Regions from separate parts of the Kocuria turfanensis genome, predicted to be linked through region 3. Evidence: riboswitches for the same ligand, from Rfam matches in the RefSeq annotation. Region 3 holds a riboswitch; each other region holds the start of a gene.
What was found. A riboswitch is a leader RNA that binds a small molecule or an ion and turns the genes downstream of it on or off. The one in region 3 is predicted to bind thiamine pyrophosphate.
Positions count from the first base shown of each region.

Region 1 (7,732 bases), 1.1 Mb from region 3:
GAAGCTGCAGCGGATGCACGCGGCGGAACCGGCCTTCACGGACGCGGACCTGGCGGGTCTCGACGTTCCCGTGCTGGTGCTCCTCGGCGACGACGACGAGGTCCGGCTCGAGCACGCCGTGGCCATGTACCGCGCCCTGCCGCAGGCGGAGCTGGCCGTGGTCCCGCACGCCTCCCACGGGGTGCTGGTGGAGAAGCCGGGGCTGTGCGCGCGGCTGATCACCGACTTCCACGCCACCGACAAGCCGGAGACCTTCGCCCCGATACGGCGCCGCACGGACGCCTGAGCGGGGCGCGCCGGGTCCGGCCGGGGCTCCCTCGGCGGCGGTTCCTAGTGCTCGGGAGACCCGGGGTCGTCGCGGTCCAGCACGTCGCCGTCCTGGACCGGGACGTTGGGCTCCGTCCCGGCGGGGTCCCCGCGGGGCGGGGCCCGGTCGCCCCGCAGGTCGTCGACGTAGGGGGCCGGCGGCGGGGCCTGAGCGGCGACGAGCTCGTTGGCGGCCTGGGCGAGCAGGTCCCGCTGCAGCGGCGGCAGGCTCAGGGAGTGGTGCAGATAGGCGTCGACCTCCAGCTCGCTGACCTCCCCGCCGATGCTGAAGTAGGACAGCCACAGCCGATCACGGTCGATCCCGGCGGCCACCATCGTGGCCCGCAGCCGGCGGGCCTGCTCGTGGCCGATCGCCTCGTCGTCGGCGCCCATGGTCCTCACCGTCCTCGCTCCTGCTCGCGGTCCCCAGCACCTCGGTGGTGACCCGCACCACGGTCGCGGACGAGCTCCCGTGCGCGAGCCGGCCGCACCGTCTCGTGCACAGTAGGCGCCGGGGACGGACGGGCGCACCTCGGTTGCGCTGTGCGGACGGCCCCGGACCGGAGGGTCCGGCCGGCTGCCGGGCGCCGGGGTCAGGCGCCGTCCCGGACAGCCAGGACCAGCTCGGCGAGCGCGCTGAGCAGCGGTCCCTCGGCGCCCAGGGCCGGGGCCTGGCCCAGCGCCGCCACGGGATCCTGCCGGACGGCGGTGTAGAGGCGCTGCTTGACGTCGTAGCCGATCTGGGCGTCGTTGAGCATGTCGAAGACCCGGGGCGCCGGATCCGGGACCGCCACCCCGCGCAGGCCCGGGGAGCGGAGCACGACCCGCGCCCCGGCCGGGACGTCCGGGACCGTGACGGAGGTGCGCCGGTCCCGCCGGACGACGGACACCGGGACGTCGTCGCCGTCCACGGTGACGGCGAGGCCGGTCAGCTCCGCGGCGCCGAGGACGGTGACGGTCCAGCTCCGCGCCGGCGGCAGGCAGCCGAGGTGGCCCCGCGCCGGGCCGAGCGAGAACTCCCCGGCCGCGACGTCGAGGGACAGCTCGGTGCGGGCCCAGCGGGCCGGGTCCCGGCCGTCGCCGGCGCCGTCGTCCTCGTCCAGGACGGAGCCGTGGGAGGCGCCGGCCACGACCAGCACCTCGAGCTCGGCGGGGTTTCCCGGGCCCGGCGCAGCGTCGGGGTCCGCGCCGGCCAGCGGGACGATGGCACCGGCGCGCGCCAGGACGGGCAGCTCGCCGAGGCCGCGGTGCAGCATGAGCTCGCGCCCCCCGTCGTAGACCGTGCCGGTGCACAGGTCCGTCCACGACCCCTCCGGCAGCCACACGGGCACCGCGGCGCGGGTGAGCACGGGGTCCACGGGCGCTGTCACGGGGGCGACCATCAGCTCGGGGCCGAACAGGTACTGGTGGTCGTAGCGGTAGGCCTGCTCCGCCTCCGGGTGCTCGAAGTACAGGGGCCGGACCAGGGGCACGCCGTCGACGGCCGCGGCGCGGTTGGCGGTGTGCAGGTAGGGGATCAGGCGGTGCCGCAGGCGCAGGCCGCGCTCCATGATCTCGGCGTAGGGGGAGCGGTAGCGCCACGGCTCCTTGGCGATGAAGTCGTTGTTGCCCGAGTGCAGGCGCAGCATCGGGGAGAACACCCCGAACTGCAGCCAGCGCGTGGCCAGCTCGTCGTCGCGGGAGCCGTAGATGTGCCCGCCGATGTCGTGGCTCCACCAGCCGAAGCCGATGTTCGCCGCCGTCGCGGTGAACCGCGGCTGGAAGGCCAGCGAGGCCCAGGAGATGACGGTGTCGCCGGAGAACCCCACGGGGTAGCGGTGGCTGCCGGGTCCCGCGTACCGGGAGAGGATCAGCGGCCGCTCGCCGCCCGAGGCGGAGTCCAGGAAGTGGTAGTGGTTGAGCACCCACAGCGGGTCGACCCCGGGCAGGCGGGAGTGCTCGCCGGACTGCCAGTCGATCCACCAGAAGTCCACGCCGTCCGCCTCCAGGCCCCGGTGCAGGACCTCGAAGTAGGCGGAGACGAACTCCCGGTCGGTGACGTCGAAGGCCACCGGCTCCTCCGTCCCCGGGTCCCGGCCCAAGGCCTGGAGCATCGCGGGATAGGGCTCCTCGAAGGAGCGCACGCCGTCGGCCGGGTGCAGGTTGAGGGTGACCCGGTAGCCGCGCTCGTGCGCCCATCCCAGGAAGCGCCGCGGGTCCGGGAAGAGCTCCCGGTTCCAGGTGTAGCCGGTCCAGCCCGAGCCGTGGTGGCGTTCCACGTGCTCGTCGGTGAGGTGCCAGTCCATGTCCACCACGAGCACGGAGAAGGGCAGGCGGCGGTCCGCGAAGTCCTGGACCAGCTGCCGGTACTCGGTCTCGTCGTAGGCGTGGTAGCGGCTCCACCAGTTGCCCAGCGCGTAGCGGGGCAGCACCGGCTGCGGCCCGGACAGCGCGTAGAAGGCGCGCAGGGCCTCCTGGTGGTCGTGGCCGTAGCCGAAGAAGTAGAGGTCCACCGCGCCCTCCTCGCGGGGACGCGGGGCGTACCAGCCGTCCTCCGTGAGCAGCACCGAGGCCGAGTCGTCGACCACCCCGAAGCCCTCCCGGGAGTTGATGCCCGGCTCGAGCGGGATGGGGCCGTCGGCCTCGTCGAGGGTGCGGGCGGTCCCGCCGAGCGTGGGCACCGGCGTGCCGTAGCGCCACACGCTGTGGTAGTTGGTCACCCCGCCGCGCACCTGCACGGACAGACCCGAGGGGCTGAACTCCCGCTCGTCGTAGCTCAGGTGGATCCGGTCGGTGAACAGCTCGAGGCCGGCCTCCGAGCGCCGGACGCGGAACGGCGGCACCGGGAACCGCCGGTGCACCGCGAAGGCCGAGGGCCGGTCCTCGAACCGTCCGCCGGGGCTGTACTCCAGGCGGAGCAGCCCGTCGGTCAGCACGGTGATGCGGTAGTGCGCGCCGGCGACGACGGCGGCGGGCTCCGGGGAGCCGTGGCCGGTGGGACGGAAGCGGGGGAGGGGCATTCCCCCAGCGTAGGGCCCCGGGTCCGGCGGGGGCTGGGGCACGTCTCCGGTGCAGTCCTCCGGTGTGGTCCTCCGGGTCGGAGGAAGGCGGCCCGGACCCTGTCCCCGGGTCCGTCGGCGCTGCAGCGGCCGCGCCGCGTCCGCCCGGCCTGCCAGGGCCCGAACTGTTCGGGGACGTCACGCCAGGCGGTCCCGCACCGGCAGGGGCAGCGGGTGCCCTCCACCACGGGACGGTCGTCGCGCAGCGGCCGGCCTCTCTTGCCGTCGGAGAACGGCCAGGGAGGCCGGATCCGTGCCCATCGGTCATCGCTCAGCACAGCCGCACGGGACATGCCTCCGGCGTCGAAGAACCCCTCCCACGATGGAGAGGACAGGCCCTATGCCGGTGCTCCGCGGGCGGGGCGGGGGAGCCCCAGGTGCCCGCGGAGTGAATGGGCGGTGTAGTCGGTGCGGAAGAGGCCGCGGCGCTGCAGTTCCGGCACGACGTGGTCGACGAAGTCGTCGAGGGCGTCCGGCAGGGTCGGGGGCATGAGGTTGAACCCGTCGGCCGCTCCGGAGCGGAACCAGTGCTCGATCCGGTCCGCGATGCTCTCGGGGGTGCCGACCATGGTGCAGTGCCCGCCACCGGCGGCCAGGCGGCCCAGCAGCTGTCGGACGGTGGGCCGTTCCACGTCGATGATCCGCAGGATCGTGGCGTAGCGGCCCTGAGGGCCGCCGAACCGCTCGAGCGGAGGCAGCGGTGGGACCGGGGCGTCGAGTTCCCATCCGCTGCAGTCCTGCTGGATGAACGTGCTCAGCTGGGCCAGCGACTGGGCGGTGGGCAGCAGCGCGTCGACCGCGGCCCGCTGGGCCCGGGCCTCCTGCTCGGTGGAGCCGACGTAGGTCACGAGCCCGGGCATCACCGCCACCGCCTCCGGGTTCCGCCCGGCCGCGGTGATACGGGCCTTGACGTCGGCGTAGTAGTCGCGGCCGGCGGTCAGGTCGTAGGCCACCGCGTAGATCGCCTCCGCGTACCGGGCGGCCAGATCCCGTCCGGGGCCGGAGGCCCCGGCTTGGAAGAGCACGGGTCTGCCCTGCGGCGGGCGCGGCACGGTCAGTGGTCCGTCCACCTGGAAGTGCTCGCCGTGGTGGTGCACCGGACGGACCCGGGCGGGGTCGGCGTAGAGCCCTGCCCGGTCGACGAGTACGGCGTCGTCGGCCCAGGAGTCCCACAGCTGCTGGGTGACCTGCACGAATTCCTCGGCCCGGGCGTAGCGCTGCTGTCGGGCCGGCATGGCCTCCAGCCCGTGGTTGCGGGCCTCGGCGTCGAACATGGAGGTCACCACGTTCCACCCCGCCCGCCCGCCGCTGATGTGGTCGAGGGAGGCGAGCATCCGGGCGGCGTGGAACGGGGTGAAGAAGGTGGTCGAGATGGTGCAGACCAATCCGATCCGCTCCGTGGCCCGGGCCATGGCGGACAGGGCGGTCAGCGGCTCGAGGAACCACCGGGGCCCGGAGGCGACGTCGCCGGTGCTGTGGCCGTCGGCGAAGAACACGGCATCGAAGAAACCGCGCTCGGCCGTGCGGGCCAGCCGCTCCCAGTAGGAGATGTCCCCCAGCTGCTCGGCGGGGGAGTCGGGGCGCCGCCAGGCCGCGCTGTGGTGGCCGGCGCCGAGGAGGAAGGCGTTGAGGTGCAGCTGCCGGTGCGTGCTCATGAGTGCCCGATTCACCCCATGACCAGTCCGCCGTCGACCACCAGGTTCTGCCCGGTGACCGACCGCGCCCAGGGCGAGGCGAAGAACAGGACGGTGTCGGCGAACTCCTCCGGGGTGGTCACACGGCCCAGCGGGGTGGAGGAGGCGATGAGGTCGAAGACCTCCTCAGGGGTGGCCGCGCTGGCGTCGGTGGTGCGCAGCAGCCCGCCGGAGACCATGTTCACCGTGACGTTGTGTTGACCCAGGTCCTTGGCCAGGGTCCGGGTCAAGGAGAGCAGGGCCGCCTTGGCCGCGGTGTAGTCGTGATACGGGACGACGGGATTCTGGAACAGGTTGGTGCCGATGTTCACGATCCGCCCGAACCCCTGCTCCTGCATTCCCGGCAGGCACGCCTGCATCGTGTTCAGCGCCCCCCGGACGCTGCCGGAGAACTGGCTGGTGAACTCGTCCCAGCCGATCTCCGCCGCACCCGAGCGGGCGTCCCCGTTGAAGGAGAAGTCCGCCAGCGCGTTGTTCACCACAGTGGTGACCGGGGCGCCGAAGTGCTCCCGGGTGCGCTCGAGCATGGCCGACACCTGCCCGGGATCGGTGACGTCAGCAGGCAAGGCCACAGCCCGTTGCGGACCGAAGCGGCTCACGAGCTCTTGGGCGGCGGTGGAGCTGGATCGGTAGTTGATGACCACCCGCGCGCCCTCGGCGGCGAAGGCCTCCACGATGCGGCGGCCCAGGCCGCGGGCCCCGCCGGTCACGAGGACGATCTGCTCTGCGATCTGCATGAGGTTCCCTGAGGATCAGGGCGAAAAGATGCAGGCCCGGCAACGGCCCGGCCTGAGAGGACATCCCTTCGCCAGTACGAACTGGATCAGGTTCGACGGGTGTCATCTCAGCCGGATGGAACCGGCACCCCGTGTCACTGCTCCGACCGTACACGCTCTGCCGAGAACGAACAGCCCCCCATTCCCATCGGCACAGCGCAGTCGATCGCGGCAACGCCGATGACCTGCCTACCGGAGCAGTCCGAGGTCCCGCGAGGCGCTCCACGGTCCGGGAACGGTGGCCGCCACCGGAGACGACAGGGCGAAGTTCGCCTTCCGACCCCGTACGGCCCAGGCGCCCCGCCCGCAGCGGCGACATCGCCGAGCCGCAGTGGAGATCGGGCACACCCCTCCGCGGGACCACGCCGGAAATGGTTGCGGTCATGCACCTGGTGCTGGCGGGGTTTCGCACCGACCACCTGGTGGTTGCGGCTCAGCAGGGGCCATCAGGCGTCGACGACTCCCGGGTCACCACGACGGTGACCGGTAGTGGCTGGGCGGGGAGACGGTTTTTCGACCGGGCACGCGGCAGGACGCAAGGTGACCCACCGGAGGTGCCTTTACATCTGTTACGACTCCTCTCCATAGTGGGGGAGAACTCTTCTCGGGAACGGTCCACCGATCGTTTCCGGGGAGGCCTGGCTGGGGCAGCAGTCGGAGATTCATGCGGTGCTCCGATCCGCTTGACGCCGGGTGAAAGGGCTTGATCGTGCGCGAGGACCTCATCGCTGCCTGCCGGCACTGGGGCGTGATCCAGCGGGTCTCGATGCGTGAGCACCTGCGACGGGCCGAGGCGTTGCTGGATCCGGCCGAGACCGTGCACGTGGTGGCGCCGGGATGGTGGCGAGGCCAGCGGACCCTTGTCCTCGTCACGACCTCACGGCTGCTGTTGGTCCGTCGGGAGCTGAAGTGCTCCACACGCGATCACGGGACCTACCCGTTGCGCAGCATCGGGGCCCTGCGTGTCCATGCCTGTCCGCCGGAAGGCGTGCGGTTCCGGGTGGGTGCGGGCCTGGACCTGGAGGAGTTCTCCGTGACCCGGCACGGCGACCTGGTGGAACATGCACTCCGGAAGGCGCGGTCATGATCACCGCCACCCGCCCCTCGTGTGAGTGCTCCCGGGGCTCGTCACAGTGTCACACAGCACATATCACGGGGGTCGTGCAGTTACGCTGAGGCGGATCTTTCCTGGACACGTGGGGGCGTAGACATGATGAGGAACTTCGGTGGACTTCTCGGTGGGGCGGCAGCACTGAGCCTGGCGACGGGGCTGATGGCGCCATCGGCGGCGGTCGCGACAGGGACGACCTACGACATCGACTCGGCCTCCAGCCTGACGGTGGTGGTGAACAAGCACCGCCCGCTGGACCCGCAGACCTACGTACCGAAGCCGCTCAGTCGTATTCAGGCCGAACGGATGCGGTCCGATGCGGCGGAGGCGTACAAGAAGATGGTCCGCGCCGCCAAGGCCGACGGGGTGAACATCGTGGCCGTGAGCGGGTATCGCTCCTACGACACGCAGGCCAGTCTCTACGACAGCTACGTGCAGCAGTACGGCCAGGAAACCGCTGACACCATCGCGGCTCGCCCGGGGCACAGCGAGCACCAGACCGGGCTGGCCATGGACGTGGGCAACGCCTCCGGGGTGTGCGCGCTGCAGGACTGCTTCGAGGACACCCCGGTCGGGGCGTGGGTCGCCGAGCACGCCGGGGAGTACGGGTTCATCATCCGCTACCCGGACGGTGAGGACAATCAAGCCGTCACCGGCTACGCCTACGAGCCCTGGCACATTCGCTACGTCGGTCATGACCTGGTCCGGGACATGCAGGAAGCGGCTCTCGCGGACCCGGAGGTCGACACCATGGAGGAGTTCTTCGGCCTGGAGCCTGCCCCCGACTACCTGCCGTAAGCGGAGTCG
Region 1 covers NZ_CP014480.1:1,861,794-1,869,525, reverse strand. The annotation lists gene AYX06_RS08645 (alpha/beta fold hydrolase) at 1-286, shown strand, start outside; gene AYX06_RS08640 (hypothetical protein) at 331-699, opposite strand; gene AYX06_RS08635 (glycoside hydrolase family 31 protein) at 900-3,305, opposite strand; gene AYX06_RS20940 (transposase) at 3,215-3,637, opposite strand; gene AYX06_RS08630 (LLM class flavin-dependent oxidoreductase) at 3,683-4,999, opposite strand; gene AYX06_RS08625 (3-oxoacyl-ACP reductase) at 5,011-5,775, opposite strand; TPP riboswitch at 5,822-5,917, opposite strand; gene AYX06_RS08620 (hypothetical protein) at 6,524-6,901, shown strand; gene AYX06_RS08615 (M15 family metallopeptidase) at 7,088-7,723, shown strand.
Region 1: another riboswitch for thiamine pyrophosphate. It lies ahead of AYX06_RS08625 (3-oxoacyl-ACP reductase); the one in region 3 lies ahead of thiM (hydroxyethylthiazole kinase).

Region 2 (7,732 bases), 1.3 Mb from region 3:
CCACGACGTCGTCGTCGACGATCCCCAGCGTTCCCACGCCCGCCGCGGCGAGGTACTGCAGGGCCGGGGCGCCCAGTCCGCCGGCGCCGACCACGAGCACCCGGGCGTTGCCGAGCCGGCGCTGGCCGAGCGGGCCGATCCCGGGCAGGGTCAGGTGCCGGGCGTAGCGCTCGAGCTCCGCCCGGGTCAGCTCGGGGCCGGGCTCCACGAGCGGGGGCAGCGGGCTCACGGCCGCTGCCCCACGGGCGCCCAGTCCCCGCGCGGAACGCCCGCCGGGTCGGCGCCCGGCCCGTCGTCGGGCGTGCCGGCGGGCGTGTCCGTGTCGATCCGTCCGGCCATCGGTGAGGACGCCAGGGCGTGCCGGCGGGCCGGGATCCGCCCGGCGCCGGCGGCCAGCCGCCCGGCGGCCACGGCGTGGCGCATCGCGGTGGCCATGGCCACCGGGTCCTGCGCGCGGGTCACGGCGCTGGCCAGCAGCACGGCGTCGCAGCCCAGCTCCATGGCCAGGGCGGCCTCGGAGGCGGTCCCGATCCCGGCGTCGAGGACCACGGGCACCGAGGCCCGGGAGGTGATGAGCTCGATGTTGTGCGGGTTGAGGATCCCCAGCCCGGTGCCGATCGGCGCGCCCAGGGGCATCACGGCGGCCGCGCCGAGGTCCTCCAGGCGGCGGGCCACGGCGGGGTCGTCGGAGGTGTAGGCGAAGACCCGGAAGCCGCGGGCCACGAGCTGCTCGGTGGCGTCGAGCAGCTCCACCACGTCGGGCAGCAGGGTGTCCTCGTCGGCGATGACCTCGAGCTTGACCCAGTCGGTCTCCAGGGCCTCGCGGCCGAGCTCGGCGGTGAGCAGGGCGTCCCGGGCGGTGTAGCAGCCGGCGGTGTTGGGCAGGATCCGGATGCCGTTGCGCTCGAGCATCGCGAACAGCGAGTCGCCGCGGCCGGGGGCGTAGCGGCGCAGCGCCACGGTGGTCAGCTCGGTGCCGGAGGCGAGCAGGGCCTGCTCCAGGGTGTGCAGCGAGCTGAGCCCGCCGGTGCCCATGATCAGCCGGGAGGACAGCTCGGTGCCGTCCAGCACGAGCGGGTCCACCAGGGATGCGGCGCGGGGTGCGGGGTGGGTCATGTCAGCCTCCCTGGACGGCGGTGATGATCTCGACGGACTGTCCCTCGGCCACGGGGGTGCGGCCCCAGCGGCTGCGCGGGACCACGGCGGCGTCCACCGCCACGGCCACGCCCAGCCGGCGGCCGTCCAGCGGGGCGCCGTCGGGGCCCAGGGGCCGCCCGACGGTCTCGGCCACGAGGTCCACCACGGTGGTGTCCCCGCCGACGACGTGCGGGCGGCCGTTGAGGGTGATGGCGGTCATCGGGTGCTCCTGTTCGGGGTGCGGAAACCGGTCGCGGGGTCCGCGGCGGGCGCCTCGACCGGGCGGTCGAAGCGGTGCGGGTCGGTGGTGGCCAGGTGCTCGGCGTCGGCGCCCGGATCCGCGCCGAGCACCAGCTCCGCGGCGAGGCGGGCGGCCAGCGGGGCGAGCAGGACGCCGTGGCGGAAGTAGCCCGTGGAGACCAGGAGACCGGGCACCGGATCTCCCTCCGGGCCGCGGACGCGGCCCAGGTACGGGATGTCGTCCGGGGTCCCGGGCCGGGCACGGGCCATGGCCTCGACCAGCTCGAGGTCGGCGACGCCGGGGACCACGGCCTGGGCGTCGCGCAGCAGCCGGAGCACGCCTCCGGCGCTGATCCCGTCGAGGTCGTCCTCGCGGGAGGTCGCCCCGATCACCACCGTCCCGTCGTCGCGGGGCACCAGGTAGACGGGCACCCCGTGGACCAGGCCGCGGACGGTGCGCTCGAGCAGGGCGGGCGCCCCGGCGGGCGGACGGGTGCGGAGGATGTCCCCGTGCACCGGGCGCAGCGGCGGCCGCCAGGACCCGGGCAGGCCCTCCAGGTCGGTGAGACCCGTGCCGGGGGCGAGGACCGTCTCCGCCGCCGAGACCATCCCGCCGTCGGCCAGGCGCAGGCCCGTCACCGCGCCGTCGGGGCCGTGGCGCAGGCCCGTGGCGCGGTCGTGCACCAGGCGGGCGGGCCCGCCGTCGGGGCCGTCCGTTGCGGAGGACCCGGACGGAGTGGGGAGCTCGGGGGCGACGAGGGCGGCGAGCAGTCCGGCCACGAGCCGGCGGGGGTCCACCTGGTGGTCGTCGGGAATGCGGTGCACGGCGGACAGCCGCGGGCTCAGGGCCGGCTCCAGGGCCCGGGCCGTGCGCAGCGGGAGCGGCTCCACGGCCAGGCCGTGGCGCAGCTGGAGCTCGCGCAGGTCCGCCAGGGCCTGCCGGTCGGCGGCGTCGACGCCGCACACGAGCGTCTCGGTGGCGCGGTAGCCCACCGAGCCGCCGGCGGCCTCCTCCACGGCGGCCACGAACGCCGGGTAGGCGCCGGCCGAGGCGAGCATGAGGGGATAGAGCGGCTCCTGCTGGTACTGGACCTCGCTCACCGGGGCGAGCATCCCGGCCGCCGCCCGGCTGGCCCCGGCGCCGGGCTCGGGGTCCACCACGGCCACCGAGCGGCCGCGGCGGCGCAGCTCCCAGGCCGTGGCCAGGCCGACCACCCCGGCCCCGACCACGGCGACGTCGGCCCGCACGTGCTGGGCGGCGGACATCGGAACGGAGGGCACGGATGTCACCGGCATCGTCCTTTCCTACGGCGGCATGACCCGCATCAGGTGTGGCGGTCGGCGCCGGACGCCCTCTCAGCCCCCGAGGGGCTCCCGCAGAACCGCTGACCTATCATTCAGCGTGTGACCCAGCATACCCAGGACACCCCCGCTCCCGCCGCCTCCGAGCTGCGCATGACACGCACGGACCGGCTCCTCGCCGCCCGGCTGTACGTGTGCACCGACGCCCGCCGCGCGCAGGGCGACCTCGAGGAGTTCCTGCACGCCGTCTGCGCCGGCGGGACGGACATCGTCCAGCTGCGGGACAGGAGCATCGACACCGACGAGGAGATCGCCGCGCTGCGCCTGCTGGGCCGGGTCGCCGCCGAGTACGGCGTCCTGGTCGCCGTCAACGACCGCGCCGACCTCGCCGCGCTCGTGGGCGCCGACGTCTTCCACGCCGGCCAGCACGACCTCACCCCCGCCCAGGCCCGGCAGCTGCTCGGCCCCGACGTGCTGATCGGCCGCTCCACCCACGACCTCGGCCAGGCCCGGGCCGCGCTGGCCGACCCGGACGTGGACTACTTCTGCACCGGTCCCGTGTGGGAGACCCCCACCAAGCCGGGCCGGCCCGCCACCGGCCTGGGCTTCGTGCGCGAGGTCGCCGCACTGACCGAGGCCCGGCTGGACGCCGACCCGGCGGTGGTGCCCGTGCCGTGGTTCGCCATCGGCGGCATCGACGAGCAGCGCCTCCCCGAGGTGCTGGCCGCCGGGGCGCGCGGCGCCGTGGTGGTCCGGGCGGTCACCGAGGCCCCGGACCCGCGCCTGGCCGCCGGGCAGCTGCGCAGTCTGCTCCCCGCCTGACACGCTCCCCGACCGGCGCGCTACCTGCCCGGCACGCTTCCTGCCCGGCACGCCGCGCGGGGACGTCCGCCGGGCGCGCCCGGCCGCAACTCCCCACCGGCTCCCCGCCGCCGCACAGCCCCGTCTGAGAGCATGGAGCCCACGGACGACGACGGAGGAGTGGCCCATGGACCCCGAGCTCGACCCGCAGGTGCGGCACGCGGTGGAGCATCCCGCGCAGACCGCCCGCGGCCCGGAGGACGTGCAGCTGCGCGTCCGGCTGGCCGGCGAGCCCGCCCGGCGAGCGCTGGGCAGCCACTGGGAGGAGGGCGCCCCGGAGGACGCCGCGCCCGGCGAGGACCGGCTCGCGGCGGCCGTGCTGCTGGCCACCCTCTTCGGCGACACGTTCTGGCTCGAGCGGGCGGCCCGGCTGCCCGGTGACGTCCCGGGCTGTCCCTCCGCCCCGCCGAGCGGGCTGCTGGAGCTCACCCGCGTGCCCGGCGCCCGGGCGGCGATGGCCTCGGTCCTCGAGCGGCCGCTGCTCACCGGGCTGCTGGAGTGGGGCACGAACCCGCTGCCCGAGCAGCCCCCGCTGGCCGTGGCGCAGGCTGCCCGGGACCTCTCGATCCCCGACGACGGGCGTGTCTACCGGGTGGTGCGCCGCCGCGCCGAGCGCTTCCTGGCCCGCGAGTACGACGGCTCGGAGTCGCTGGAGCGGTTCGTGACCCTGCTGACGGAGGCCGAGAAGGGCCACCGCGAGGACGGGCCCGTGCTCTCCGGCGAGACGCTGCCGCCCGCCTCTCCCCCGACTGCTCCTCCACCACCGGCGGCCCCGGCGCCGCCGGCACCGGAGGGCGGCCCGGCCGGGCCGCCGTCGTCGAACCCCTCGATCGCGGACGCTCCGCAGGCTCCGCAGTGGGGCGTCAGCCCGTCCACGCCCGCCCCGCCGCCGCCCGGGCAGGTCGGCCGGCCCGGTGCGCCCGGGGAGCCGTTCCCGGGCCAGGCCCAGGGCGGGCCGTTCCCCGGGCCGGGCGCGGGCGGCCCGCTGGCGGGCAGCCGCGGCCCGGCGGCCGGCGGATGGCCGCCGCCCCCGGCCCACGACCCCGCGGAGGACGACTCCGACAACCTCAAGGCCTGGGGTCTGGTCTTTCTGGCGATCGTGGCGGTGATCGTGGCGCTGATCTTCGTGCTCTGACCGGGACGGCGTCGCGCCCGGCCCCGAGGTGACGAAGGTCCCCAAGATACTTGCACCGGAAACATTTTCTGGGGTATCCTTGCGGACATATCAACCTTTGTGGTGCCGATGCCGACGGAGAAGCCCGAGATGCCGATCTTTCCCCAGAACCCCGACCCCCGGAGCCTGACGCCGCGACCGGCCGACGACCTGCTGTCCGCCGGAACCCGGATGGGCGCCGTGGAGCTGCTCGTGGCCGACCTGGACACGATGCTCGCCTACTACACGGACGCCGTGACCCTCGAGGTCCTCGCCCATTCCGGGGACACGGCCGTGCTGGGCCGTGACGGCCGGACCGTGCTGCGCCTGCGGCAGGTCCCGGAGCTGCCGCCGGCCCGCCGCGGTCAGGCGGGGCTGTTCCACACCGCGGTGCTGTTCGAGGACGAGCCGGCCCTGGCGGCCGCCCTGGCCTCGGTCGCCGCCGTGGCGCCGCGATCCTTCACCGGCAGCGCCGACCACCTCTACAGCCAGGCGTTCTACTTCGACGACCCCGAGGGCAACGGCGTGGAGCTCTACACCGACCGCCCCCGCCACACCTGGCGGCGGGAGGCCAACGGGCTGCTCACGCTGGCGTCCAACCCGCTGGATCCCACCGCGTTCCTGGGCGAGCACCTGCGCGAGCCGGCCGGGGCGCGGCCGGCGGCGCCGCCGGCCACCCTCGGCCACGTCCACCTGCAGGTCGGCGACATCCCGCAGGGCCGGCGGTTCTACGTGGACGTCCTGGGCTTCGAGGTGATGAGCGACATCGGCTCGGCCCTGTTCATCGCCGCCGGCGGGTACCACCACCACATCGGGCTCAACACCTGGCACAGCGCCGGGGCCGGCCCGCGGGCGGCCTCCCTGGGCCTGGGGCAGGTCAACATCGACCTGCCCACGGCCGAGGACGTCGCCGCCCTGCAGGCCCGGCTGACCGACCACCGGGTCCCCACCCGGCACGACGGCGCCGTGCTGCGCTTCGAGGACCCCTGGAACACCCTCATCCAGGTGGGCGTCGCCGCGTAGACCGCGCCAGGAGGGGGACCCGGACGCGCCGGTGGCGCAGGACGCCGGGGATGCGGCCGGCGTCGCCGAGGGGCTCCCCGCGGGCGAAGTCGGCCCACAGCCGGCGCACCTGCCGGGCGGCGGCGTCGATGTCCTCCCACGCGGCACCGGCGACCAGCCCGGTGCCCGCCCAGGTCGGCTCGTCGCCGAAGAGCAGGGGCAGGTCGACCGTGTGGGCCGCCCCGTACGGATTGCCAGGGGCTGCCCAGGAGATCACGTAGCGGTGGGCCGTCCCGCCGGCGCGCACGTGCCGGCGGGCGAAGCGGCGGATCGCCCGGGAGTAGACGGACCGGGTCGCCCAGCCGACCACGGCCCGGCGCAGCACCGGCCCCAGCAGCGGCACGCGGGTCCACCGCTGCAGGGCCGGCACCGTGGGCAGGTAGAGCCGCGCCTCCTCGGTGGTGTGGCCGATGAGGACGTCGATGTGCGGGGCCACCCGGTCCCAGGCCGCGTCGATCTCCTTCTCGGCGGGCAGCGGGTGGTGGCCGTACTGGGTGCCGAAGGGCATCGCCCCCAGCAGCCCGAAGGGCGCCGCGTGCCGCTCCACCTCCGCCTGGGCGGCGACCACGTCGGCGGCGGGCATCCCGGCCGTCACGACCTCCGCCGCGGCCGCCATGGCGGCGTTCATCCGCTCCCGGCCGCGGGCGATGCCCAGCGGCGGGCTCTGGATGACGGCGCGGCGGAAGAGCGTCTCCGCCCCCGGGACGGCCATGAGGTGGGCCACGGCGTCACCGCCGGCGGACTGGCCGAAGGCGGTCACGTTGTCCGGGTCACCGCCGAAGGCGGCGATGTTGCGCCGCACCCAGCGCAGCGCCTCGAGCTGGTCGAGCAGCCCGAGGTTGGCCGGGCGGGCGTGCCCGGAGCCCAGGTAGCCGAACAGGCCGAGCCGGTAGGTGACCGTCACGACCACCACGCGCTGCTCGGCCACCAGCGGCGTCGGGTCCATGATCGGGGCGTCCCCGGCGCCGGTGGTGTAGGAGCCGCCGTGGATCCACACCAGCACCGGCAGGCCCTCACCGGCCCGCGCGTCGCGGGGCAGGGTGACCGAGAGCCGCTGGCAGGCCTCGTCCTGCGGCAGGTCGCCGAGCGCGTCCCCCAGCACCGAGGCGAGGAAGGGCGAGCGGACCTGGGGACAGGCCGGGGCCGGTCCCGTGGCCGGGAACGGCTCGTCCCGGTCCGGGGCGGGGACGGGAGCGGCGAAGCGGTCGGCGGTGGCGTAGGGAATGCCGCCGGCCCGGACCACGGCGCCGTGGGCCCGGGCGTGGACGGGCCCGCAGGGCGGGGTGAACGTGAGCGTGGCGGTGGTCATGCGGTCCATCCTCTGCGGTCCTTTTTCTGCGGTGCTTCCCCAGCAGCCCTTCCCCAGTGTTCCTTCTTCTGCGGCCCGTCGTCAGCGGTGCTTCCCGCGGTGGGCCGGAGCCCGCGGGCCGGCCGTGCGGAACCGGCCCGCAGGCCCGAAGGGTCGGGTGGGATCAGGCGAACGGTTGCGAGGCCCGGTCGAGGACCTCGACCTCCTCGGCGGTGAGCGCCAGGCCGGGGGCGGCAATGAGGGCCGGCACCTGGTCGGGCCGGGAGGCCGAGGCGATCGGGGCGGTCACGCCCTGGGCCAGCAGCCAGGCGAGCGCCACCGTCGTCGGCTCGGTCCCGCGCGCCTCGGCCACGTCCACCAGCGCCTCGACGACGGCGAGGCCCTGCGCGTTCAGGTACGCCCCCGCGGCGCCGCCGCGGGCCCGCCCCTCGAGGTCGGCGGCCGTGCGGTACTTGCCGGTGAGGAACCCCGAGGCGAGGCCGAAGTAGGGGAAGACCGCCACCCCGAACTCCCGGACCAGCGGGGCGAGATCCTGCTCGTAGGACCGGCGGCCTACCAGGTTGTACTCCGGCTGGATCGCGACCGGCACGGTGAGGTGCTCCCGCTCGGCGGTCTCGAACCACTCCCGCAGCCGCTGCGGGCTGTAGTTGGACAGTCCCACCGCCCGG
Region 2 covers NZ_CP014480.1:2,100,774-2,108,505, forward strand. The annotation lists gene moeB (molybdopterin-synthase adenylyltransferase MoeB) at 1-229, opposite strand, end outside; gene AYX06_RS09730 (thiazole synthase) at 226-1,116, opposite strand; gene thiS (sulfur carrier protein ThiS) at 1,118-1,357, opposite strand; gene AYX06_RS09740 (FAD-dependent oxidoreductase) at 1,354-2,673, opposite strand; TPP riboswitch at 2,663-2,765, opposite strand; gene thiE (thiamine phosphate synthase) at 2,833-3,501, shown strand; gene AYX06_RS09750 (hypothetical protein) at 3,668-4,675, shown strand; gene AYX06_RS09755 (VOC family protein) at 4,805-5,716, shown strand; gene AYX06_RS09760 (carboxylesterase family protein) at 5,691-7,064, opposite strand; gene AYX06_RS09765 (aldo/keto reductase) at 7,228-7,732, opposite strand, start outside.
Region 2: another riboswitch for thiamine pyrophosphate. It lies ahead of AYX06_RS09740 (FAD-dependent oxidoreductase); the one in region 3 lies ahead of thiM (hydroxyethylthiazole kinase).

Region 3 (7,732 bases):
CGCGGCCTGCTTGCCGGCGAGGTTCTTGGGCCGCCGGGACAGCCCCAGGGGCGCCAGGCCGGCCGTGATCGCGCCCGAGGAGACGAACACGATCTCGATGCCGCGCGCCTTGGTCTCCCCCAGGGCGTCCACGATCATCCGCACGGCCTGCTCGTCGATGGAGCTCTCGATGGACGTCAGCGACGACGAGCCGACCTTCACCACCACCCGGTGGGCGCGCGGGATGTCCTCCCGGCGCTCGATCGGGCTGCGCCGGTTCTTGCCGCGGTTCTCGCTGCTGAGCTGGACCGCGGACTTCTCCGCGACCTCCTCGAGGCGTTCGACGTCGATCTGGGTCGTCTGCTCGTTCATCCTGTGCGTCTCCCTGTGCGGTGGGGGTCGTCGGTAGGGGGGTCGGTCGTGATGGTTGTGCGGCGGGTCGTGGTCGTCGGTGTCGTCGCTGCCGGGGCGGTCGTGTCCCGGGGCGGTCGTGTCCCGGGACGGTCGCGGCCCGGGCCGGTCCTCGGGCGTCGGTGCCGCGTCGGTCGTGTCCGCGTCGGTCTTGTCCGGCTCGGTCGTGCCGGGTCCGGCTCGATCGTGTCCGGGTCGGTCGTGTTGGGGTCGGTCGTCGTTCGTCGGTCGTCGGTCGTCAGTCGTCGGTGCCGGGGTCCGGCTCGGCCGCGCCCCGGCGGGCGTCGACCGACTCGGTCCACACCCCGGCGGTGCGCTCGGCCTCGAGCTCGGCGCGGGCCGCGGCCTTGGCGTCCTTGCGCTCCTGGTACTGCTGGCGCTTCTGCTCGCGGGTCGGGCGGTCGATGTCGGCGAAGCGCAGGTCGGTGCCGCGCGGGCCGGCGAGCAGCTCCGCGCCGCCGACCATCGTCGGCTCCCAGTCGAAGACCACGCCGTTGTCCTCCGGGCCGATGAGCACGGCGTCCCCGGGCCGGGCGCCCTGCTTGAACAGCCCGGCCTCCACGCCGAGCTTCGCGAGCCGGTCGGCGAGGTAGCCCACCGCCTCCTCGTTGTTGAAGTCGGTCTGCAGGATCCAGCGGTCGGGCTTGTCCCCGCGCACGTGCCACAGCGGCTCGAGGTTGCGCTCCTCGCGGGTGATGGTGAACTCCGGCCCGCGCACGCCCTTGGGCCGCAGCACCACGCGCGGGGCCTCCGCCGGGGCCGGGCGGGCCGCCCGGGCCTGCTCCACGACCTCGCCCATCGCGAAGGTCAGCGGACGCAGCCCCTCGTGGGAGGCGGTGGAGATCTCGAAGACGCGGTAGCCCCGGGACTCGAGCTCGGGGCGCACGAAGTCGGCCAGCTCGCGGGCCTCGGGCACGTCGATCTTGTTGAGCACCACCAGCCGGGGCCGTTCGTTGAGCGGCAGCGCGTCCCCGCCGTCGAGGTCGCCGTCCACGGCGTAGCCGGCGAGCTCCGCCTCGATGGTCTCCAGGTCGGAGATCGGGTCGCGGCCGGGCTCGAGGGTGGCGCAGTCCAGGACGTGCACGAGGGCGGCGCAGCGCTCCACGTGGCGCAGGAACTCCAGGCCCAGTCCCTTGCCCTCGGAGGCCCCCGGGATCAGCCCGGGCACGTCGGCGACGGTGTAGCGCACGTCCCCGGCCTGGACGACCCCGAGGTTGGGCACGAGCGTGGTGAACGGGTAGTCGGCGATCTTCGGCCGGGCCGCGCTGATGGCCGCGATCAGGCTGGACTTGCCGGCGGAGGGATAGCCGACGAGGGCGATGTCCGCGATCGACTTCAGCTCCAGGACCACGTCCCGGGACTCGCCCGGGGTGCCCAGGAGGGCGAAACCGGGGGCCTTGCGCTTGACCGAGGCCAGGGCGGCGTTGCCGAGCCCGCCCTGCCCGCCGGGGGCGGCCACGAACTCGGCGCCCTCGCCCACGAGGTCGGCCAGGACGTTGCCGTCGCCGTCCTTGACCACGGTGCCGTCGGGCACGGAGAGCACCAGGTCCTCGCCCTGGTGGCCGTGCCGGAGGTCGCCCTTGCCGGGCCCGCCGTTGGGCGCGGACCGGTGGGGCGCGTGGTGGTAGTTGAGCAGCGTGGTGGTCTGGCCGTCCACGCGCAGGATCACGTTGCCGCCGTCGCCCCCGTTGCCTCCGTCCGGCCCGCCGAGCGGCTTGAACTTCTCGCGGCGGATGGACACGCAGCCGTGCCCCCCGGAACCGCCGGAGACGTGCAGGACGACGCGGTCGACGAAACTGGCCACGGAGAGCTCCTCTGGGTCATGAACGGGCGGGCCCGCGCACGGGCCACGTTAAAACTGTAGAGGGCGGGCGCTGGACGCACCCACCCTCCACAGATCAGACATGGGTGGTGCGGGACGGAGCCCGCACCGGGGGCCGGCGGACCGGCCCGGTCGACTACTCGGCGGCAGCCTGGATGTTGACGACCTTGCGGCCCCGACGGGTGCCGAACTCGACCTGCCCGGCGGCCAGGGCGAACAGGGTGTCGTCGCCACCGCGGCCGACGTTCAGGCCGGGGTGGAAGTGCGTGCCGCGCTGGCGGACGAGGATCTCGCCGGCGTTGACGGTCTGGCCGCCGAAGCGCTTCACGCCGAGGTACTGCGCGTTGGAATCCCGACCGTTGCGAGTGGAGCTCGCGCCCTTCTTGTGTGCCATGAGGTGTGCCTACCTTCGTGTTGGGACTGGCGTCCGGTATGTGGAGGGGGAATCGCGCCGATCAGGCGTCGATACCGGTCACCTTGACGGTGGTCAGCTCGGCCCGGAAGCCCTGGCGCTTCTTGTAGCCGGTCTTGTTCTTGAACTTCTGGATGGAGATCTTGGGACCGCGCAGGTCGCCGACGATCTCTGCCGTGACCTTCACGTTGGCCAGGGTCTGGGCATCCGAGGTGATCTTGTCCCCGTCGACCAGCAGAAGAGCAGGAAGCTCGATGGTGCTGCCTGCTCCGCCGGCGACGCGGTCAAGGGTAACGAGGTCTCCGACGGAAACCTTTTCCTGGCGGCCGCCAGCGCGGACAATCGCGTACACCACTTGGGAACTCACTTCTCTCGACGTCATGTGTAAACAGTGTGGGTCGAGCGCACCCCTGTCAGGACCAACGACGTTGAGACGAGCTGACGGTGACCGGCCCGTGGGACCAGGCCGTGGTCAGCGCAGGTTCGCCGCAATTCAGGAACTGCACCCGCATGTGCCGCCAGGTGGGGTGTCGAGTTGGAACACGCGCGCACCGGCATGGCACCGAAGATCAAGACTACTCGATCCCGTCAATGCCCGCCAACCGAACCGCCGCGACCGGCGCGTCGAAGAAGTCCCGCTCCAGGGCGCAGGCCTCCAGGAACACCTCCCGCATCCGCTCCCGCACGGCTGGGGACGCGCCCCGGGCGGCCTCGTCGAGCAGCTCCCGGGCCGTGCGGGTCGCGGCCTGGAACCCCTCGTCGGCGTAGGTGGCGAGCCAGTCCGCGTAGGGGTGCTCGCCGGTCCCGGCGGCGGCCGCGAGCTCCCCCAGGTGCCGGCCGACATCGGCGTAGACCCAGAAGCACGGCAGCACCGCGGCGAGGCCCACCGGGTAGGGCTCCGCGGCGGTGGCCGCGAGCAGGAAGGAGGTGTAGCGCCGGGTCACCTCCCCGGGCCCGGCCCCGGCGGCCCCCGTCGCGGCGTGCTGCAGGCGGGCCCGGTGCAGCTCGCTCTCCGTCTCGGTGCAGGAGACCGCGCCGGTCGCGAAGAACAGCCGCTGCCGCTCGTCCGGGGCCCGGGCGGCGAGCAGGGTCAGCGCCCGGCTGTAGCCGTCGAGGTACTGCAGGTCCTGGTCGAGGTAGGCCAGGAACCGCTCCGGCTCGAGCCGGCCGTCGCCCAGGCCGCGGACGAAGTCGAGCTCCTCGATCTCCCGGCGCACCCCGGCGGAGGCCGCCCAGAGCTCGTCGCTGAACCGGGCCGGTGCCGCACCCCAGCTCTCGAGCGCGTCCTGGACGTGGTGGAAGTGGTGCACGGGGCCGCTGCCGTGGCCGACCGCCAGGTCCCCGGAGCGCTCGAGCGCCCCGCGCAGCCACTCGCGGGCGATTCCGAGGCTGTGCGCCCAGTCCCCGTGCCGGGCCTGCAGGGTGGCCAGCGCCGAGGAGAGCGAGCAGCCGGTGCCGTGGGAGTTCTCGGTGGGCACCCGGGCGCCGTCGAACGCGACGAGGGGCTCCGGCGCGTCCGGGCCCACGAGGGCGTCGGGGGTGCGGTCCCCGGTGAGGTGCCCGCCCTTGACGAGCACCAGGGTGTCGTGGGCCCGGGCCACCCGGTGGCCCTGCGCCAGGGCCTCCGCCCAGGAGGAGGCGATCTCCTCCTGGGCGAGGACCGCCAGCTCCGGCAGGTTCGGGGTGACGAGGTCGGCGTGGCGGAGCATCGCGCGCAGCGCGTCCTCGGCCTCCCGCTCGAGCAGGCGCCCGCCCGAGGTCGCGACCATGACGGGGTCCAGCACCACCACCGGCGGCCGGTGGTCCTCGAGCCAGCGGGTCACCGTCTCGATCACCGGCACGGAGCCGAGCATGCCGATCTTCACCGCGTCGATCTCGACGTCCTCGGCGACGGCGTCCAGCTGGGCGGCGAGGAACTCCACCGGCGGGACGTGCACGCCGCGCACCCCGAGGGTGTTCTGCACCACGACGGCCGTCACGGCGCTCATCCCGTAGCCGCCCATCGCCGCGATCGACTTCAGGTCCGCGTGCTGTCCCGCCCCGCCGGTGGGGTCGGTGCCGGCCACGGCCAGGACGCGGGGCACCCGGGGACTCATCGGGCCACCTCCTCGGGGACGCGGCCGAAAGCGCGCACGTAGCGGGCGGCCGCGGCCGCGGGGTCGGGGTCGGCGCAGATGCCGGAGACCACGGCCAGCCCCGCCGCCCCGGCGGCACGCAGGGCCGCGGCGTCCTCGACCCGCACCCCGCCGATCGCCAGGCACGGCAGGGCGGTGCGGGCCGCGGCACGGGCGAACCCCTCGACGCCCAGCGGCTCGGGGTGGTCGGGCTTGGTGCGGGTGGCGCGCACGGCGCCGACCCCCAGGTAGTCGACGGTGCCCGGGGGCAGGGCGGCGGCCGCGTCGAGCTCCGGCGCCGTGGCGGCGCTCAGGCCCAGCACCGCGTCCGGCCCGCAGATCCGCCGGGCCAGCTCCACGGGCAGGTCGCTCTGGCCGACGTGCACCCCGGCCACGGGCGCGCCGGCCGCCCGGGCGGCCAGGTAGGCGTCGGCGCGGTCGTCGACGAGCACGGGGACGTCCCGGCCCACGCGCTCCGCGACGGCCACGAGCAGGGCCACCAGGTCCCGGGCCGGGGCGTGCTTCTCCCGGACCTGGACCATGGTGGCTCCCCCGGCCACGGCGGCCGCCACGACGTCGGGCACGCTGCGCGGGGCGCTGAGCGCCGTGTCGGTCACGAGGTGCAGGGTTAGGGCGGCGGGATCGAGACGGGCGCTCACCGGGCACCCTCCTCGCGCACGAGCTCCGCCCGGGCGGCGAGCTGCTCCGGCGTGATGGCGTGCAGCCGGTCCAGCAGGGCCACGGCGAAGGACCCGGGGCCGGCGCAGTCGGCGGCGGCGTCCTCGGCCGCCAGGGTGTACACCGTCGTGGCGGCCGTCGCCGCCGCGGCGGGGTCGGCGCGCACGGCGGTGAAGGCGGCCATCAGGGCGCCCAGGGCGCAGCCCCCGCCGGTGATCCGCGTCAGCAGCGGCGTGCCGTGCGGCACGCGCACCACGCCCCCGTCGGGGGCGCGCACGAGGTCGACCGGACCGGAGACGGCCACGGCCGAGCCGGCCTGCGCGGCCAGCACGGCGGCGGCGTCCCGGGCGGCGTCGACGCCGTGGGTGGCGTCCGTGCCCCGCCCTCCGGCGCCGCCGGCGAGGCCGATGATCTCCGAGGCGTTGCCGCGCACGATCGCCGGCCGGTGCCGCAGCAGGTCTCGGGCCAGTGCGGTGCGCACGGGCAGGGCGCCCACGGCCACGGGGTCCAGCACCCATGCGCGGCCGGCCCGCTGCCGGGCGCCGACGGCCTCGTAGGCGGCCCCGCGCTGCTCGGCGGTGGGTGTGCCGGTGTTGACGAGCAGCCCGTCGGCGAGCTCCGCGAAGACTCCGCCCTCGCCCTGGATGTCGGTCATGGCCGGGGAGGCGCCCACCGCCAGCAGGACGTTGGCGGTGACGTTGGCGACCACGGTGTTGGTGATGCACTGCACCAGCGGCGCTGCGGTGCGCAGCTCCTCGAGGGCCGTGGCGGCGTCCTCGGCGAGCGCGTGGTCCGGTGGCGCCCCCTCGGCTCCTGCGGTGCGGGCGGGCGGGGGTACGGCATCGCGCATCAGCGACATCCCTTCGCTAGTACTGGCTAGATCAGGTTCGACGGGTGTGATCTCAGCCGCTCGCGCGGCACCCCGTGTCAGGTGTTCCGCCAGTCTAGCCGCCGGCCGGTGCCGGGCGCGGCGGGGCCGGATCCGGCCGTGGACCGCCGCACGAGGCGGCCGCCCGGTCAGAAGAATCCGTTGCCGTGCGGCATCCGCTCCGGGACGGGCTGGACGACCTCCCAGTGCTCGAGGATCCGTCCGTCGACGACCCGCCACAGGTCGTAGCAGCCTGCCGGGCGCCGGTCACCGTGCTCCGGGGCCTCGCCGTCGGGCTCGAGCACGCCCTCGGTGACGGTGAGGACGAAGTCGCCCTCGCCGAGCACCCGGTGGAGGGCGTGCCGGGCGAGCCGGGCGCCCGGGCCGGCGCCGTGCTCGACGTAGCGCGGGTCGCGGGCCAGCTCCGCGAGGGCCTCCCGGTCGGCGCCCAGGAGCCGTTCGTGCACCCACTCGGTGATCAGCGCCTTGTTCGCCGCGGTGTGCTCGTGGTCCGTGACCTGCCGGGGGCCGTCGATCCGGTGGGCGCCGGCGGCGCCGCCGGGCAGCGGCGCGTAGGCGTCCCAGTGCTCGGCGAGGCGGTCGCCGGCCACACGGAAGACGTCCACTGCCACCAGGGGCTCCGGGGCGAGGCCGTGGTACACGCAGTGGACGGCGACCATGTCCCCGTCCTCGAGCATGCGCAGGTTGTCGATCCGGAAGTCCTCGGGGAGCTGCTGGAGGACGGCGCGGAGCCCCTCCCGGCCGTCGGCCCCGAGGGCGGAGTGCTGCCGGAAGTCCGGGGCCCAGTACCGGTCGAGGGCCGAGGGATCCCGGTGTCCGAAGAGGTCGGTGCCGGCGGTGAGTACGATCTGCTTGCTGCTCATGGCCATCCCCTCGGCGCTGCGGGCCGGGGGTCCGCCCGGTCGGGCCGCCCGCGTGTGGTGCGACCACGCTACTCCCGCTCCTGCAGGGCCGGACAGAGGATCGGGCCATGTGACGGCCCGGGAACCCGGCAGGAGGGCGGCACGAGTCCGGGCCCTGCCGTGACCAGGAGTACCGGTCCCGCGACGGCGAAGGACCCCGACCGGCGGGTCGGGGTCCTTCGGGGTGCGTCGGCGGGCTGGCGCTCAGCCCTGGCCGGCGGGCCGGCCGCTGGTGAGGTCCTCGGCCTTGACACCGACGCCCACGACGGTCGGCCCGTGGCCGGCGGGAGCGCGCTGCGGAAGCTCCGCGGCGGTCGTCGCCTCGTGCCGCCCGCCCTCGGCGGCGGCCGCCTGACCGGCGGTCACCTGGGCCTCCCCCGGTCGGGCGGCCGGGGCCGAGGCACGGCGGGAGCGCCGGCGCGGACGCGCCGGCTCCGCGGGCGCCTCGGCCGTCGTCCCAGCCGGTGTCCCGGTGGAGGGCCCGGTCGGGGGCACGGCCGGGGCCTGGCTCGTGGCCTGCCGCTC
Region 3 covers NZ_CP014480.1:754,919-762,650, forward strand. The annotation lists gene proB (glutamate 5-kinase) at 1-351, opposite strand, end outside; gene obgE (GTPase ObgE) at 629-2,194, opposite strand; gene rpmA (50S ribosomal protein L27) at 2,349-2,606, opposite strand; gene rplU (50S ribosomal protein L21) at 2,668-2,979, opposite strand; gene AYX06_RS03465 (bifunctional hydroxymethylpyrimidine kinase/phosphomethylpyrimidine kinase) at 3,200-4,720, opposite strand; gene thiE (thiamine phosphate synthase) at 4,717-5,397, opposite strand; gene thiM (hydroxyethylthiazole kinase) at 5,394-6,266, opposite strand; TPP riboswitch at 6,258-6,351, opposite strand; gene AYX06_RS03480 (nuclear transport factor 2 family protein) at 6,434-7,168, opposite strand; gene AYX06_RS03485 (Rne/Rng family ribonuclease) at 7,412-7,732, opposite strand, start outside.

Region 4 (7,732 bases), 760 kb from region 3:
TCGGCGAGCAGGGCCGTGCCCCATCCGCTCACGAGTGCTGCCAGGAGCAGGGGCCAGGCCCGCAGCAGCTGCGCCGGCGGGCGCCGCCCGGCCAGCGTCAGCAGCAGCACCTCGCCCAGGAGCACGATCCCCGACGTCACGGGATCCGCGCTGAGCAGCAGCGTCACGGTCAGGGCCAGGGCGCCGGCCAGCTTCGCCACGGGATGGGCGCGGCCCAGCAGGGAGCACCGGGCCGCCGGACCGATCGCGGGCGCGCTCACCGCACCTGCTCCGTGGCCGGGAGGATCCCCGGCGCGGGCGTGCCCGGCTCCATCGCCGGGCCTCGTGCGGGAGCACCGGATTCCGCCACCGCATCCCTTGCGGGAACACCCGGATCCACCACCGCGCCCCCTGCGGAAACACCCGGCACCCCCACCGCGCCCCCTGCGGAAACACCCGGCTCCAGCAACGTGTCCGGCGCGGAGGTGCCCAGCTCCAGCACCTCGGCCCCGAGCGCCCGCACGAAGTCCTCGTCGTGGGTGACCGCGAGCACGGCCGTGCCGGCGTCCACGACCTCCAGGAGCAGGTCCACGAGCTCGGCCCAGGTCAGGGCGTCCTGGCCGAAGGTGGGCTCGTCGAGCACCAGGACGTCCGGGTCGGTGGCCAGCACCGTGGCCACCGACAGCCGCCGCTTCTCGCCGCCGGAGAGGGTGAACGGGTTCGCGTCCGCCAGGTGGGTCAGCCGCAGCCGGTCGAGCAGCTCCTCCGTGCGGCGGTCCCGTTCGGCCGCCGGGGTGCCCGCCAGCCGGGGTCCGAGCTCGAGCTCGGCCCGCACGGTGGCGCACAGGAACTGGTGCTCGGGCTCCTGGAAGACCGTCCCGACGCGGGCCACCAGGTCCGGCCCGGCCCACTCCAGCGGGTCCGGTCCGGCACCGCGGGCCAGGGGCGAGTGCGCGGTCACGGTCCCGCGCACGGGCGCGAGCAGGCCCGCCAGCGTGAGCGCGAGGGTCGACTTCCCGGCGCCGTTGGCGCCCGTCACCGCGAGCGCCCGGCCCCGGAGCAGGTCCAGTGCGACGCCGGTCGCCGCGACCGGGAGGTCCCGGCCCGCCGCGGCATCGCTCAGCGGACGGCCGCGCCGCCGCGCCCGGCGCCGGGCGCGCAGCTGCCGTGCGGAGGGCTGGGTGCGCGAGACGGCCAGCGCCGACGCGCTGAGCAGCGGCTCCGCCTCCTCCCGGGGACGCGCGGGCGCGCGGGTGGGCGGGACCCGGCCGGGCACCCAGACCCCGTCGCGGCTCAGCTCGTCGGCGGCCTCCCCCAGGACCTGTGCCGGGGACCCGTCGTGCGTGATCCCCCCGTCGCGGCCGAGCACGACGACACGGTCCACGACGTCGGCCCACACCGCCACACGGTGCTCCACGACCACGAGTGTGGCCCCGCTGCGGTCCAGGCACCGTGCCACCGCGTCCCGGACCTGCCGCACCCCGGCGGGGTCCAGGTTCGCGGTGGGCTCGTCGAGCAGGAGCAGCCCCGGGCTCATCGCCACGGCACCGGCGAGCGCCAGGCGCTGCTTCTGCCCGCCGGACAGGGCGGCGGTGGGGTGGTCGAGCGGCAGGGGCAGCCCCACGTCGTCGAGGGCGGCGCGGACCCGCGGCCAGATCTGCTCCCGGGGCACCGCGAGGTTCTCGAGGCCGAAGGCGGTGTCGTCCCCGATCCGGGACAGCACCACCTGGGACTCGGGGTCCTGCTGCACGAGCCCGGCGCGTCCCCGTGCCCGGTCCGGGTCCGTGCCGTCGAGCAGCAGCTCCCCGTGGAGGGAGAGCCCGTCGTCGTCGTGCAGGACTCCCGCGAGGGCGTGCAGGAACGTCGACTTGCCCGCCCCGCTCGGCCCCAGCAGCAGCACCCGCTCCCCCGGCTCGACCACGAGGTCGATGCCCTGCAGGGCGGGGGCGTCCCGGCCGGGGTGGTGCCAGCCGAAGCCGCGGGCCTCGACGCGGGCCCCCGCGGCGGTGGGCGTACCGGGAGGGCGCACCGCCGCGGCGGTCATCGTCGTGCGGCCCGGCCCGAGGCCAGGCCCTGCAGCACGCCGGTGGCTGCGAGCGCCTTCACCACGGCCCACATCAGCAGGCCGGCGAGCACCGCGCCCGAGAGGGCCGCCAGGACCACGTAGACCACCTGGTGTCCGAGGGCCCACTCGTAGTTGTAGATGATGCTCTCGTTGACGCCCAGGAAGATGCCGCTGACCGCGCCCGCCGCGGCGGCCACCGCGGCGTTGTAGCGGCGGTAGCGCACCGCGGCGAAGACCAGCTCGGCCCCGATGCCCTGGATGAGGCCGGACAGGATCACGGTCCAGCCGAAGTGCGTGCCCAGGAAGCCCTCGATGACCGCGGCGAGCAGCTCGCAGAACAGCGCGGCGCCCGGCTTGCGGATGATCAGACCGCCGAGCACGCCGGCCACGAGCCAGCCGCCGGCGATCAGCCCCACGGCGGGCGGATAGGCCACCGCGGCGGCGCCGACCACGGGGTAGAGCAGGTTCGACCACGCCCAGAAGACGACCGCGCACACGGCGGCGAGGACGGCGGCCACGACGATGTCGACGACCCGCCAGGACGAGGCCCCGGACGCACGGTTGCGGCCGGCGGGACGGTGCGTGGTGGTGTTCATGGTGCGTTCCTCCTGGGCTCAGCGAGCCATCGGTGCCAGGAGGGGAAGGGTCCGCGCGGACACGGCCGGAGCTCACGTCCGCGAGCCACCCCTGAGGTGCTCGACTCCCTTCGCCGGTGCTAACCGGAGCAGGTTCGAGGGTCTGCGGTGATCCGCACTCTCAGCGCTGTGCCGCCGTTGCCGGCGGGGTGCGCTCCCCTGTCGTTTCAGTGGCACCGAGTCTACCCCTCCCCTGGCCGCACTGCCGCACGCGCTGTCACCGGGACCGTCCCCCGCGCTGCCGCCAGGACCGTCACCGGGACCGTCGCCCGCACTTCCGCCAGGACCGTCACCGGGACCGTCCCCCGCGCTGCCGCCAGGACCGTCACCGGGACCGTCGCCCGCACTTCCGCCAGGACCGTCACCGGGACCGTCGCCCGCACTTCCGCCAGGACCGTCACCGGGACCGTCGCCCGCACTTCCGCCCGGGCTGCCGACCGCACGTCAGCCCTTCCGTCCATGCCGCGGCGCGTCCACCGGACGACGAAGGGGCCCGTCCGTCCGGGCACCGATGCGGTGTCCGGACGGACGGGCCCCCTCGCGAGGTGGCCGCCGGGGATCAGACCTCGGCCTGGCTGGAGGCCTTGGGGTTGTTCCGGGGCTTGTTCTCCATCTTCGCCACCTGGCGGGAGATCGCGACCTTGATCACCGTGCCGACGAGGCCGGTCACGAGCGACCATATGATGATGCCGGTCCACGCCTCGTCCGGGTCCGGGTTCTTGGCGGGGGGCGGGTCCCCCGTGATGCGCGTCCACGCGGCACCGAGCACCTTGTGCGAGAGCGCCACGCCGCCCAGCGAGAGGCCGGTGCCGGCGAGTTCGAGGATCTTCGTGTTCATGGACTGCTGCTCCTTGTCGTCGGGGCGGCGCGGATGCGCCCGTCGATCGTGCCCAGCCTAACGCGTCCTCCCGGATCCGTCAGTCTGCTGTCCGTCGGCGCGCTGCCCGTCCGCGTTCGGCGGCTCGGTGAGGATCGAGTCGCTGAGGGCCGCGTCGCTGAGGGCCGGCTCGGCGGGAGCAGGCTCGGCCGCGGCCGGTTCGCCGCCGCCCCGCTCGCCGGCACGGTTGAGCACCTCCTGCAGGTCGTCCTGCGTGAGGGTGGCCCGGTTGAGGTGCTTGGTGCGGTAGGTGGAACGTCCGACCATGTGCGCCGAGACGGGCACGGTGAGCAGCTGGAAGACCCAGCCGAGAATGATCAGCGGGATCATGACCGGGTCCCGGTTCTCCAGGGCGACGGCGGTGAGCATGAGCAGCAGCCCGAACACCTGCGGCTTGGTCCCCGCATGCATGCGGGTCAGCAGGTCCGGGAAGCGGACCAGCCCGATCGCGGCGGCCAGGGACATCAGCGCTCCGAGGACCAGGCACACGGCCGCGGCGGCGTCCAGGACGGTGTCCAGCACGGGGCTCACTTCCCGTGCTCGGCGGTCTGGGTGGCGAAGCGCGCCACCGTCACGGCGCCGATGAACCCCACCAGGGAGACGATCACCATGAGGATGAGGTTGTTGAGATGGCCGTGGTAGGCCATCTCCACGGCGAGCGACGCCGCCACGATGGCCAGCAGGACGTCGGTGGCCACCACCCGGTCCAGCAGCGACGGTCCCTTGGCCAGCCGGTACAGGGTGCCCGCGGCGGCCGCGCTGAGCAGCACGGCGGCGACGGCCACGGCGATCTCCATCACGGGCGGTCCTCCTCGGTGGTCTGGGGGGTCTCGGTGGCCTGGGGGGTCTCGGCGGTCCCGGTGGGGACGTCTCCTCGCCGGCCGCCGACGATCTGCTGCCCGGCCGTGACCGGGGAGCTGATCGCCGCGCTGTCCCGCTGCTCGGCCTCCGCCCCGCCTCCGCCGCGCCGTTCGGCCCGCAGAGCGGCGAGCTCCTCCCGTGTGCCCATGATGCGGATCCACGCGGCCTCGACCTGCCGCGCCGACCGCCGGAAGGACTCGGCCTCCTCGGGGGTGCGGACGTTGAGCGCGTGGAAGTAGAGGGTGGACCGGGCGCGGTCCACCTCCACGAGGATGGAGCCGGGGATCAGGGCCATGGTGTGGCCGGTGGCGGTGAGCAGCAGGTCCGAGCGCGTGCGCAGCTCCACGCCCACGACCGCGCTGCGGGCCCGCGGACCCACGAGGATCGCCACGAGCATGACGTCCACGCTGGCCTTGGCGACCTGCCACACGAAGGTCACGGCGAAGAGGGCGGACTGCAGCAGGTTGAACCGGCCCGAGAGCTGCACCGGGGGCAGGTAGAGCACCCAGGTCACGAGCAGCGCCAGCACCGCGCCGAACAGCAGGTTGCCGAGGCCGAAGTCGCCCCACAGGGCGCCCCACACGAGCACCAGCCACACCAGCAGCGGCAGCTCGACGAGCAGGGAGTTCTTGGGACGCGAGCTCACGGGGCCTCCTCCACCACGGGGCGGGGAACCGATCCGGGGTCCAGGACGGCCGCGACGTAGTGCTCGGGGCGGACGAGGTTCTCCGCCGCGTTGTCGGCGAGCTGGAAGATCGGTCCGGCGAAGACGGTGAGGGCGACGCCCACCACGACGAGCGCGGAGGCGCCGCCGAGCATGGAGGGCGACATCAGCCGCACGTCGCCCTTGCCGGCGAACTGCCCCTCCTGGTCGTCGACGGATCCGGAGGTCAGGAGGAAGCGCGAGCCCGCCGGGACCGGGGCCAGCAGGATCGGGTCCGGGTACTCCGCGTCCTCCGGGGTGCGCAGGAACACGCGGTTCCACACGCGGATCATGGCCAGCAGGGTCAGCAGGGACACCGCCACGGAGCCCGCCACCAGCACGTACGCGAGCGGGTCGCCCTGGTTCACGCCGGCCTGCAGCAGCCCCGTCTTGCCGAGGAAGCCGGAGAACGGCGGGATGCCGCCCAGGTTCAGCGCGGGCACCAGGTAGAGCAGCGCCAGCAGCGGGGAGATCTTGGCCATGCCCGCGAGCCGGTCCACGTTGGTCGACCCGCCGCGGCGCTCGATCAGCCCGGCCACCAGGAACAGGCTGGTCTGGATCACGATGTGGTGGGCCACGTAGTAGACCGTGGCGGACAGCGCCTCCTGGCTGCCCACGGCCACCCCGAAGATCATGTAGCCGATGTGGCTGATGAGGGTGAAGGACAGCATGCGCTTGATGTCGATCTGGGCGAGCGCGCCCAGGATGCCCACCACCATGGTGAGCAGCGCCACCCACATCAGCAGGGTGTCGAGCCGCTCCCCGGGGAACAGCACGGTCTCCGTGCGGATGATCGAGTAGACGCCCACCTTCGTCAGCAGCCCGGCGAACACGGCGGTGACGGGGGCGGAGGCCGTCGGGTAGGAGTCCGGGAGCCAGAAGGACAGCGGGAACACCGCCGCCTTGATGCCGAAGGCGATGAGCAGCATGACGTGCAGCTGCATCTGGGTGCCCACCGGCAGGTCGGCGAGCTTCACGGAGAGGTCGGCCATGTTGATGGTGCCCGTGGCCGCGTAGACCATGGCGATGGTGATCAGGAAGAGCACCGAGGAGATCACGGAGACCACCACGTAGGTGACGCCCGTGCGGATCCGCTGGACCGTCCCGCCCATCGTCATGAGGACGTAGGACGCGGTGAGCAGGATCTCGAAGCCCACGTACAGGTTGAACAGGTCACCCGCGAGGAAGGCGTTGGAGACCCCGGCCACGAGGATGAGGAAGGAGGGGTGGAAGATCGAGATCGGGCCCTCCCTGTCGCCGTCGGCCACGCCCTGCCCGCTGGCGTAGACCAGCACCGCGAGCGAGACCACCGTGGAGACCACGAGCATCAGCGACGAGAGCTGATCGACGACCATGACGATGCCCCAGGGCGCCGCCCAGCCGCCCAGGTGAACGGCCTGGGGACCGACGTCCCAGGTGCTCACCAGCACCGCGGCCTCGACCACGAGGGTGAGCACCAGGGAACCGATCGCCACGGCCCGCTGCAGCGCGTTGCGCCGCAGCAGCACGAGGCTCAGGGCCGCGCCCAGGAAGGGGATGATGACGGCCAGCGGAGCCAGCTGCGCGAGGTGGACGGTCATCGGGCCCCCTCCCGCCGGGGCCCGGGGAGACCGGGCGTCTCGAGGTCCTCACCGAGGTCCTCGCCGAGGCCCTCGCCGGGGCCCTCGCCGCGGGGCGACTCCTCGAACTCGGTCGTCTCGGCGGGCACCTCGGCGTCGTCCTCCACGTCGTAGGAGGACTGCCGGGCCACGCGCCGGTCCTCCACGTCGTCCTGGATCTCGTCGCGGCGGCCGAGCACCCAGGAGCGGTAGATCATCCCGAGCAGGAACGCGGTGACGGCCAGCGAGATGACGATGGCGGTGAGGATCAGCGCCTGGGGCAGCGGATCGCTGTAGTCCTCCGCGGCGATCGAGCCGTCGTAGAGCGGGGCGAAGCCGGGGACGCCGCCCGCGTGCAGGATCAGCAGGTTCGTGCCGTTGGTGAGCAGCATCAACCCGAGCAGCACCCGGGTGAGCGAGCGCTCGAGCAGGAGGTACACCCCCACGGCGTAGAGCACGCCCATCACGACCAGCAGGGTCAGGTTCACGCTCATCGGTGCTCGCTCCCTTCGTCGGGCCCCGCCCCGGCGGTCGTGACCGGGGTGGGTGAGGTCGCCGACGTCGCCACGGACGACCCCGCGGTGACCCGGCGCTGCCGGGTGACCCGGATGCGGGTGCCGCGTCCGGGCGTCCTCCGGCGCCGGCGCACGGCGTCCTCCTCGATCCGCTCGTCGATCCGCCCGCCCAGCGAGCGCAGGATGTCGAGGACGAGCCCGACGACGATCAGGTAGACCGCGACGTCGAAGACCAGTGCGGACACGAACTTCTCGTGGCCGAAGACCGGCAGCTCCACCTCCACGGTGTAGCTCTGCATCACGGAGCCGCCCAGGAACACCGGGGTGAGGGCGTAGAGGGCGGCGAGCGCCAGTCCCGTCCCCAGCATCGTGCCCGCGTTGATGGGGGTGGCGCGCTCCAGCTCGAAGCGCCCGCCGGCGAGGTAGCGCACGGTCAGGGCCAGTCCGGCCATCAGCCCGCCGGAGAACCCCCCGCCCGGGTCGTTGTGCCCGGCGATCA
Region 4 covers NZ_CP014480.1:1,514,484-1,522,215, forward strand. The annotation lists gene AYX06_RS06950 (energy-coupling factor transporter transmembrane component T family protein) at 1-260, opposite strand, end outside; gene AYX06_RS06955 (ABC transporter ATP-binding protein) at 257-2,023, opposite strand; gene AYX06_RS06960 (ECF transporter S component) at 2,020-2,640, opposite strand; TPP riboswitch at 2,729-2,850, opposite strand; gene AYX06_RS06970 (DUF4235 domain-containing protein) at 3,239-3,517, opposite strand; gene mnhG (monovalent cation/H(+) antiporter subunit G) at 3,575-4,078, opposite strand; gene AYX06_RS06980 (monovalent cation/H+ antiporter complex subunit F) at 4,084-4,356, opposite strand; gene AYX06_RS06985 (Na+/H+ antiporter subunit E) at 4,353-5,063, opposite strand; gene AYX06_RS06990 (Na+/H+ antiporter subunit D) at 5,060-6,700, opposite strand; gene AYX06_RS06995 (Na(+)/H(+) antiporter subunit C) at 6,697-7,212, opposite strand; gene AYX06_RS07000 (Na+/H+ antiporter subunit A) at 7,209-7,732, opposite strand, start outside.
Region 4: another riboswitch for thiamine pyrophosphate. It lies ahead of AYX06_RS06960 (ECF transporter S component); the one in region 3 lies ahead of thiM (hydroxyethylthiazole kinase).